3 regions of the Pristimantibacillus sp. Z349TD_6 genome follow, and region 1 is predicted to be linked to each of the others. Evidence: a T-box and tRNA genes for the amino acid it is inferred to sense, from the RefSeq annotation. Region 1 holds a T-box; the other regions hold tRNA genes.
The links. A T-box is a leader RNA that pairs with one kind of tRNA and senses whether it is charged. The one in region 1 lies ahead of AC0VYE_RS29630 (glutamine--tRNA ligase/YqeY domain fusion protein), so its partner is inferred to be a tRNA-Gln.
Positions count from the first base shown of each region.

Region 2: it has a tRNA-Gln gene. The T-box ahead of AC0VYE_RS29630 (glutamine--tRNA ligase/YqeY domain fusion protein) is inferred to sense a tRNA for this amino acid. The anticodon was not compared.
Region 3: it has a tRNA-Gln gene. The T-box ahead of AC0VYE_RS29630 (glutamine--tRNA ligase/YqeY domain fusion protein) is inferred to sense a tRNA for this amino acid. The anticodon was not compared.

Region 1 is NZ_CM149662.1:6,829,316-6,832,579, forward strand. It holds gene AC0VYE_RS29630 (glutamine--tRNA ligase/YqeY domain fusion protein) at 194-1,873, opposite strand; T-box leader at 2,063-2,316, opposite strand; gene AC0VYE_RS29635 (YnfA family protein) at 2,390-2,716, opposite strand; gene AC0VYE_RS29640 (SRPBCC family protein) at 2,759-3,241, opposite strand; gene AC0VYE_RS29645 (hypothetical protein) at 3,263-3,264, opposite strand, start outside.
Region 2 is NZ_CM149662.1:6,954,624-6,957,887, forward strand. It holds gene AC0VYE_RS30165 (AraC family transcriptional regulator) at 1-942, opposite strand, end outside; tRNA gene AC0VYE_RS30170 (tRNA-Leu) at 1,186-1,267, opposite strand; tRNA gene AC0VYE_RS30175 (tRNA-Arg) at 1,281-1,357, opposite strand; tRNA gene AC0VYE_RS30180 (tRNA-Cys) at 1,375-1,448, opposite strand; tRNA gene AC0VYE_RS30185 (tRNA-Gly) at 1,457-1,531, opposite strand; tRNA gene AC0VYE_RS30190 (tRNA-Gln) at 1,539-1,613, opposite strand; tRNA gene AC0VYE_RS30195 (tRNA-His) at 1,644-1,719, opposite strand; rRNA gene AC0VYE_RS30200 (23S ribosomal RNA) at 1,887-3,264, opposite strand, start outside.
Region 3 is NZ_CM149662.1:7,181,948-7,185,211, reverse strand. It holds rRNA gene AC0VYE_RS31105 (23S ribosomal RNA) at 1-935, shown strand, start outside; tRNA gene AC0VYE_RS31100 (tRNA-Asn) at 1,098-1,173, shown strand; tRNA gene AC0VYE_RS31095 (tRNA-Thr) at 1,178-1,253, shown strand; tRNA gene AC0VYE_RS31090 (tRNA-Glu) at 1,294-1,368, shown strand; tRNA gene AC0VYE_RS31085 (tRNA-Val) at 1,400-1,475, shown strand; tRNA gene AC0VYE_RS31080 (tRNA-Gln) at 1,485-1,559, shown strand; tRNA gene AC0VYE_RS31075 (tRNA-Lys) at 1,570-1,645, shown strand; tRNA gene AC0VYE_RS31070 (tRNA-Leu) at 1,663-1,745, shown strand; tRNA gene AC0VYE_RS31065 (tRNA-Leu) at 1,845-1,927, shown strand; gene AC0VYE_RS31060 (GNAT family N-acetyltransferase) at 1,985-2,161, opposite strand; gene AC0VYE_RS31055 (hypothetical protein) at 2,161-2,343, opposite strand; gene AC0VYE_RS31050 (phosphodiester glycosidase family protein) at 2,708-3,264, shown strand, end outside.

The sequences.
Region 1 (3,264 bases):
ACACTCCATCACCTCGTTCTCCGATTGTTGAGCTTCACAAGCAAAAACGCCTCCAGCATCCTCTGGATGCTGAAGTAGCTTTGACGATGAAATATAAGATAAGTAGGAGCATAGATTTACTTTCTTATATTTAAAAAAAGAAGCCTCCATATGTATTATTTTACCACATGAGAGGCTTCATCTTGTTATCGCTTTATTTTTTCTTCCACGTATCCTTAAGCGGTACGATGCGATTGAAGACTAGCTTCGTATTCGTTGTATGTTTTTTGTCCACGCAAAAATATCCATGCCGAACGAATTGGAACTTATCCTCTGGCTGCGGAAGAACCTCAAAAGGCTCAATCCTACAATCTTTCACGATTTGCAGTGAGTTCGGATTAATGACGCTGTCCCAAGCTATATCGGTATCCTTCGGGACTTCATTACCCCGCAGCAGACTCTCATAAAGGTGGACATCCACCTTAGCCGCATGACTCTCCGAAACCCAGTGGATCGTCCCCTTCACCTTCCGGCCGGTAAAGCCCGTTCCGCTTTTCGTTTCGGGATCGTAAGTGCAGCGAAGCTCAATGATCTCACCTGTGGCTTCATCTTTAATGACTTCCTCACATCTAATGAAGTAGGCGCCGATCAGCCGGACTTCAGCTCCGGGCGCTAATCTGTGAAACCCTTTGGACGGCTGCTCCATAAAATCATCTTTCTCTATAAATAGCGTGCTAGAGAAGGTGACCTTGCGTTTGCCAAGCGTGTCGTTCTCGCTATTATTATCAATGGACAACAGCTCGGTTTGGCCCTCAGGGTAATTAGTAATGACCACTTTCAGTGGATGGATGACGGCCATTACGCCTTTGACCTTCGCCTTCAAATCCTGTCTTGCCGCATGCTCCAGCATCGCGATATCAACGGAATTTTGCGCTCTAATCATGCCGATCTCATCGATAAAATTTCTAATGCTCTCGGGCGTAAAGCCTCTTCGCCTGAGTCCACGAATCGTTGGCAGCCTTGGATCATCCCAGCCGTCGACGAAGCCGCCCTCAACGAGCTGTCTCAAATATCGCTTGCTCGTCACGACACCCGTTAGATTCAGCCTGCCGAATTCCCTTTGCCTTGGCGGATGAGCAAATTCCAGCTCCTCTAATACCCATTCGTACAAAGGACGATGGTCTTTGAACTCAATGGAGCATAACGAGTAGGTAATGCCCTCGATGGCATCTTGAATCGGATGGGCAAAATCGTACATCGGATAAATGCACCACTTATTTCCCGTCCGGTAATGCTCTGCATGGATAATGCGATAAATAACGGGATCTCTTAAATTAATATTAGGCGCACTCATATCGATTTTGGCACGCAATACTTTGGAAGCGGCCTTAAAATCACCGTTTTTCATTTTCGCAAACTGTTCTACATTTTCTTCAATGGAGCGATTTCGGTAAGGGCTATCCTTGCCCCGCTCCGTAAGCGTCCCCCGATATTCCGTTACTTCCTCTGGTGATAATTCACAAACATAAGCCTTTCCTTTACTTATGAGCGCAACAGCAGCATCATATATCGCATCCGAATAATCCGAACCATAATAAATATGGCTGCCCGGACGATAACCAAGCCAATTGATATCTTCGATAATAGCATTTACATATTCGATGTCCTCCTTCAGAGGATTCGTATCGTCAAATCGCAAATGAAACTTCCCATTATACTTTTGCGCAATCGTATAGTTCGTATGGATGGCAAAGGCGCTTCCGATATGCAGGTATCCATTAGGCTCCGGCGGGAAGCGCGTGCACATTTCTCGTGTAAACACGCCTGCTTGAAGATCCTCATTAATGATTTTGTATAAAAAATGATCCGTGTTCGGCTCTAATTCGCTGCTCATTGTAAAACCTCCAATTTAGGGTTGCTATCGATACCTTGATTTTTCATGTCCCAAGCAAAAACGCCTTCGGCGTCCTTTAGACGCTGAAGTAGCTTTGACGGTGAAATATAAGCCCTTTATAAGCTAACAAACTTATAAATTCTTATATTTCAAAAAACAAAAAAAAAATCCACCCCCAAGACTTCGCGTCTTGGGGACGAAATTTTTCGCGGTACCACCCCAGATTCGTTAATATGTCGCCATATTAACCTCTTCAAGTACGGCACCAAAGGATGCTTATACTCTAGCTCTATAACAGGAGCTCCTGTCACAGCATCCCCTTGTTCAGGTTCCGATGTGATGCTCAGAGACTTGTTTCGATAAACCATTCCTTGCCCCTTTTCAGCTGCCGGGGCTCTCTGCGAAAGAATTTGTTTATGTACTCTTCTCGTCATCGCCTTTTTCAATATTTCATATATGTTAACAAATCGTTCCCTGAATTGTAAATGGTTATTCTACACAGTAAGCTAGACCATACTAATGCCTTGGCGCCCACAGTATAACTGAAACACCGACCAAGCAAATAGCAGCACCTATCCAGTCGTATAAATCAGGTGTTTTTTTATCGACAAGCCAGCCCCACAAAACAGCCATTACTATAAAAACGCCCCCGTACGCCGCATAGACTCTTCCGAACGAGGGGAAAGATTGAAATGTAGCAATAACACCATATAGTGCTAAAGCTACACCTCCGACCATTCCCCAATACATCGGCTTGCCTTCACGCAGCCATAACCAAATCAGGTATCCCCCACCTATTTCAGCTAACCCTGCTAGTAAAAATACCAATATTCCTGTAATCATCTCTTTCACATCCATTAACCCAAGCTGATTGAATACTTATTTCTAAGCCTGAGGTAAATTTTCAAAGGCTTGTACATATTTATCGTATTTCATTTTCCATACATCCTTGCGAGAGGCAATGGTATTTCCATCCAGCAATGCCTCGATAACATCCAAACATACATCCCAGCCGGCAATATCTCTAGGGGTATGCGCTGTAATTTGGGTAAGCTTCTCGATCAAAACCAAGCGACAGCCCTCTGGCTCTGCCTCTAATTCAAAACGAACGATATCCTCAGCCCACGTAAACTCCAAAACCGATAACGCTTTGAGCCTGGTGATGGCCATCTCTTCAAATTGTCCATTCTGCATATCAAATTTTATTAATCCGCCTTCACGCAGGTCCGCGACATGCAGCTCGGGGAACCACTGTGCCAGCTTCTCGTTGTCAGTCAGCATCGACCAGACACTCTCCACAGCATGCTTCAAATTGCGCTCGAAACGGACCGAATATCCATTCTCAGCTTGGGTAATGGATGCCAACATGTCTACTCACCTCATCCTTATTT
Region 2 (3,264 bases), 130 kb from region 1:
TAAATCTCCCTCTTTTCCATAATGAGAATCATTATCATTATAGCCCTGACCTTTGCGAGGGACAATAGCTTGTCCTGAACTATTAAATGGACTTTTCTGAACCGATATTTCTGCTGCCAGTGATCTAAAGTGCAGCGGTGATGTGCCGGTTTGTTTTTTGAACACGCGGCTGAAATAGTAGACATCCAAATATCCTATGCCAAGCGAAATTTCTTGAAGAGATGCCTTCGTTTCTTTCAACAGCCTGCTTGCGTGTTCAATGCGAACTTGGGTCAAATATTCATTAGGCGTTGTTCCTTGCTGTTTTTTGAACACGCGAGTCAAATAGCTGGAGCTGCAGCCAAGCAGCTCGGCCAGACTCTCAACCGTAAATGCATCCGAATAGTTGGTCTCTATGTAGCGTGTAGCTTGGGACACAAGGTCAGCTCGAGTCTCCCCAAGCTCCTGCCCAGCCATCTGACCAAGTAATTCATGTACAAATTGATAAAGAACGCCTTTGGCATACAGCTTGTCGAGCAGCGTAAGCTTGCGCCAGCTTTGTTCCATAATCTCGAATTTTGAATGAAGGGCAAGCGGAGCATGAGGCGTGAATCCATATTGAATGTGGAAAGGACTGCTGCGTTTTAACAATCGATCCAAGTAGCGGTTGCCAGGGACAGCTAAAAAAGCCTTGTACATAATAAGATCATATTCGAGGCGATCCCCTGAGGAGATAATGTCCAGGCTCATGCCTTTTCTGCCATGAAGCAAATGAAAGCCATCGACGGCATAACCAACACCGTCCAGCATCACCCGCCCACGTCCGTATGTCACCCACAGAAAAGCATTGGATGGAAGCTTGTAACCGCGAAGCTCGTCTCCATGTGCCAACGACTGATGTCTAATGTCGAGCAGCTTGACATTGGCTTCGTTCCACAGCAATAGATGTTCATTCCAATCCATACCAATCACTTCCTGATACTAAAAAATATGGCCTATTTAATGAGGCTGTATCTCATTATAATTGAAAATAATTCTCATAACTAGTGTTTTGTATGACCACGTATCCAGTGGATTTAACTATAGTTAATTTCATTTGGAGTATATTTCGAAGCTATCATCGGCTCTTGCTATTAAAGGGGTTTTAAAGCTAAACAAAAAAAGCTCATTAGATAAAATATCTAATGAACTATTGTTTATACAATATGGTGCCGATGAGAGGACTCGAACCTCCACGGTTTCCCTCACGATTTTGAGTCGCGCGCGTCTGCCATTCCGCCACATCGGCATTTGAGTAAAGATGGCGTGCCCTAAGAGATTCGAACTCCTGGCCTTTTGATTCGTAGTCAAACGCTCTATCCAGCTGAGCTAAGGGCACATTTTATAAAATTGTAATGGAGGCGCCACCTAGACTCGAACTAGGGGTAGAGCTTTTGCAGAGCTCTGCCTTACCACTTGGCTATGGCGCCAACTTAAATGGAGCGGAAGACGGGAATCGAACCCGCGACCCTCGCCTTGGCAAGGCGATGCTCTACCGCTGAGCCACTTCCGCAACTAAATGGCTGGGGATTCAGGGATCGAACCTGAGAATGACGGAGTCAAAGTCCGTTGCCTTACCGCTTGGCTAATCCCCAACAAAAAAATGCCATACTACTTTTAAAAAATGGGGCGATCGAGGGGAATTGAACCCCCGAGTGTCGGATCCACAAACCGATGCGTTAACCACTTCGCCACGACCGCCATAAATAAAATCAGGTGCTGAACAAAAAAGAAAACCCACTTTTGTGGGTCGTCTGCTAATGCACGCATTAGCAAGTTGCGCCCTGAAAACTGGATACGAAAGATTAGGCTTGCTGAAGCCTTTTTAGCTGCTGTCTACTGGATGTATGGGTCACAGTAAACGTGTTTAGGATAAGCCCTCGACCGATTAGTATTCGTCAGCTACACACATTGCTGTGCTTCCACTCCGAACCTATCAACCTCGTCGTCTTCAAGGGGTCTTACATACTGGGAAATCTCATCTTGAGGGGGGCTTCACGCTTAGATGCTTTCAGCGCTTATCCCGTCCGTACTTGGCTACCCAGCGGTGCTCCTGGCGGAACAACTGGTACACCAGCGGTACGTCCATCCCGGTCCTCTCGTACTAAGGACAGCTCCTCTCAAATTTCCTGCGCCCGCGACAGATAGGGACCGAACTGTCTCACGACGTTCTGAACCCAGCTCGCGTACCGCTTTAATGGGCGAACAGCCCAACCCTTGGGACCTACTTCAGCCCCAGGATGCGATGAGCCGACATCGAGGTGCCAAACCTCCCCGTCGATGTGGACTCTTGGGGGAGATAAGCCTGTTATCCCCAGGGTAGCTTTTATCCGTTGAGCGATGGCCCTTCCATTCGGTACCACCGGATCACTAAGCCCTACTTTCGTACCTGCTCGACTTGTAGGTCTCGCAGTCAAGCTCCCTTATGCCTTTGCACTCTTCGAATGATTTCCAACCATTCTGAGGGAACCTTTGGGCGCCTCCGTTACATTTTAGGAGGCGACCGCCCCAGTCAAACTGTCCACCTGACACGGTCCCCGAACCGGTTTCACGGTTCTAGGTTAGAACTCCGATACGATCAGGGTGGTATCCCAACGTTGCCTCCACACAAGCTGGCGCTCATGCTTCAAAGGCTCCCACCTATCCTGTACAGATCGTACCAAAGTTCAATATCAAGTTACAGTAAAGCTCCATGGGGTCTTTCCGTCTTGTCGCGGGTAACCTGCATCTTCACAGGTATTAAAATTTCACCGGATCTCTCGTTGAGACAGCGCCCAAGTCGTTACGCCATTCGTGCGGGTCAGAATTTACCTGACAAGGAATTTCGCTACCTTAGGACCGTTATAGTTACGGCCGCCGTTTACTGGGGCTTCGGTTCACAGCTTCGGATTTCTCCTAACCGCTCCCCTTAACCTTCCAGCACCGGGCAGGCGTCAGCCCGTATACTTCGCCTTACGGCTTCGCACAGACCTGTGTTTTTGCTAAACAGTCGCTTGGGCCTTTTCACTGCGGCCCCCTCGGGCTATTCACCCTACCGAGGCACCCCTTCTCCCGAAGTTACGGGGTCATTTTGCCGAGTTCCTTAACGAGAGTTCTTCCGCGCGCCTTAGCATGCTCTGCTCGCCTACCTGTGTCGGTTTGCGGTACGGGCACCTAGATCTCACTAGAGGCTTTTCTTGACAGCCGGAGTACATGACCTTCGCTACTGCAATTTTCGCTCCCCATCACAGCCCAGCCTTATGATCG
Region 3 (3,264 bases), 350 kb from region 1:
TGACCCGCACGAATGGCGTAACGACTTGGGCGCTGTCTCAACGAGAGATCCGGTGAAATTTTAATACCTGTGAAGATGCAGGTTACCCGCGACAAGACGGAAAGACCCCATGGAGCTTTACTGTAACTTGATATTGAACTTTGGTACGATCTGTACAGGATAGGTGGGAGCCTTTGAAGCATGAGCGCCAGCTTGTGTGGAGGCAACGTTGGGATACCACCCTGATCGTATCGGAGTTCTAACCTAGAACCGTGAAACCGGTTCGGGGACCGTGTCAGGTGGACAGTTTGACTGGGGCGGTCGCCTCCTAAAATGTAACGGAGGCGCCCAAAGGTTCCCTCAGAATGGTTGGAAATCATTCGAAGAGTGCAAAGGCATAAGGGAGCTTGACTGCGAGACCTACAAGTCGAGCAGGTACGAAAGTAGGGCTTAGTGATCCGGTGGTACCGAATGGAAGGGCCATCGCTCAACGGATAAAAGCTACCCTGGGGATAACAGGCTTATCTCCCCCAAGAGTCCACATCGACGGGGAGGTTTGGCACCTCGATGTCGGCTCATCGCATCCTGGGGCTGAAGTAGGTCCCAAGGGTTGGGCTGTTCGCCCATTAAAGCGGTACGCGAGCTGGGTTCAGAACGTCGTGAGACAGTTCGGTCCCTATCTGTCGCGGGCGCAGGAAATTTGAGAGGAGCTGTCCTTAGTACGAGAGGACCGGGATGGACGTACCGCTGGTGTACCAGTTGTTCCGCCAGGAGCACCGCTGGGTAGCCAAGTACGGACGGGATAAGCGCTGAAAGCATCTAAGCGTGAAGCCCCCCTCAAGATGAGATTTCCCAGTATGTAAGACCCCTTGAAGACGACGAGGTTGATAGGTTCGGGGTGGAAGCACAGCAATGTGTGTAGCTGACGAATACTAATCGGTCGAGGGCTTATCCTAAACACGTTTACTGTGACCCATACATCCGGTAGACAGCAGCATAAAAGGCTTCAGCAAGCCTAATCTTTCGTATCCAGTTTTCAAGGCGCAATACGCCTTGATATTCAACCGTGCCTATTTTGAAGTTGAAGCTTTAATAACATTCAACTCAAAATACAATGTTCCCTGATAGCTCAGTTGGTAGAGCACTCGACTGTTAATCGAGTTGTCACAGGTTCGAGTCCTGTTCGGGGAGCCATTATGCTCTCATAGCTCAGTAGGTAGAGTGCATCCATGGTAAGGATGAGGTCACCGGTTCGAATCCGGTTGAGAGCTCCAGAAAACTTTCAACTGTAAGGACAAGCATCAATTTTAGCATGGCCCGTTGGTCAAGTGGTTAAGACACCTCCCTTTCACGGAGGTAACAGGGGTTCGAGTCCCCTACGGGTCACCAAATTATTTTTACAAATGGCGCCTTTATCCTTGGACGCTTAGCTCAGCTGGGAGAGCATCTGCCTTACAAGCAGAGGGTCGGCGGTTCGATCCCGTCAGCGTCCACCATATCGCTATTGGGGATTAGCCAAGCGGTAAGGCAACGGACTTTGACTCCGTCATTCTCAGGTTCGATCCCTGAATCCCCAGCCACTTATACTATGAGTCATTAGCTCAGTTGGTAGAGCACCTGACTTTTAATCAGGGTGTCGTAGGTTCGAATCCTACATGACTCACCATTTTTTATCTCACATGCGCGCGTATGGCGGAATTGGCAGACGCACTAGACTTAGGATCTAGCGGGCGACCGTGGGGGTTCAAGTCCCTCTACGCGCACCATCTTTAACACCCTTCATAGGGAAGCACTCTGTATGTCAACAGAGTAATGTAGGTGGAAGCCCTGCAAAACATGGTTAAGCTTCAAAGAATCACATATATGCGCGTATGGCGGAATTGGCAGACGCACTAGACTTAGGATCTAGCGGGCGACCGTGGGGGTTCAAGTCCCTCTACGCGCACCATACCATGAAGAAACCCTTGGCGAACAAGGGTTTTTTGCTGTTTATATATGTGTAATATTAATCGAAAAGCCCCGAATGATCATTAAAGCTGTATAGCGCTTGTTCAGCACCATATCTTTGCAGCTTATACTCTAATCGCATGCCTACCTTCTCAAGGAGCCTGCAGGAGGCAGTATTTGCTGTTTGTGTCTCAGCGATTACTTTGCCTAGCTTTAATTCATGAATTGCGTACATTAATAATTGACCGACTCCTTCGTTGAAGAGCGCTCTAAAGCATCTAGAAACTTATTTAGATGATATTCCTCTGGTACAGCTCCGCCTAAGTATTTTCTAACCTCATCACTCGAATATATCCTTTGCATGTATTTGAAATCTGATTGTTGTAATGGGTCCAGCTTGCATCTAGTGGTTTGCATATTGATATTAATCCTCCATTTTATGCTTATTAAGTACAGCTTGTACAAAACTTGATCTACCTCGGAAACAAGGTGATCCTGCTCAATTGGATGGGGTTAAAAATGTACAAGGTTAATCGTTGTGAGGATAAATAGTAAATGGGTTTAGTGTTTCATATGAAGAAATAGTAATACCATTAGTAGATTTGTATACTTGGTTTTTGTGATCGTAACATAGAGACTTACAGGATGCCAACTTATTACTCAATAGAATTTGAGAGTTATTTTATCCATATAATCCCTTCATTTTTAGAATAAACCTGTCGATATAGTTCATTGGGACTAGCTGGAATCTACACATAAGAAGGAGAAGGAGATCAGTCATATGCAGCAAAAGATGAAAAAATGGCTTGTTAGAGTAGTAGCTATTCTGCTTATTATAGTGTTGAATGTGAGCTACACAGGAAGCGAATCATTAGGTGGTAAGGGAGCCTATGGGGGTTCCTCCGTTTCTGCGGCAGAATCGAAGAATGAGACAAAAACGGTTGCTTCTAATGCGAAGGGTTCTACTGCCAGCAAAGCAGAAATCGAGTACTGGCGATACAAAGCAGAGGGTACTCTATATCCTCCGATTGTTATGCCGAGCGGAAAGATGCTGGTTGTAACGAATAATGGATGGTTATCCCTATTAGATAATGGCGGAAAAGAGTTAAAAAGAATAAACACATATTCGAAATTATCTGCTCCAGCCGTAAATGGAAAAGGACAAATATTTACTGCAGGAACTGGTGCTAGGCTTTATCAATACGATGAAGGTGGCAATGGCGGTCAGAAAGGTATTTATTATTTTAAAGGGAAAAAGGAGCAATTAGAGCCATCTGGCATGGTGACGGATGGGGAAGGTACTCCTTATTTCGCATATCAGCATGCTGTTTTATCGCT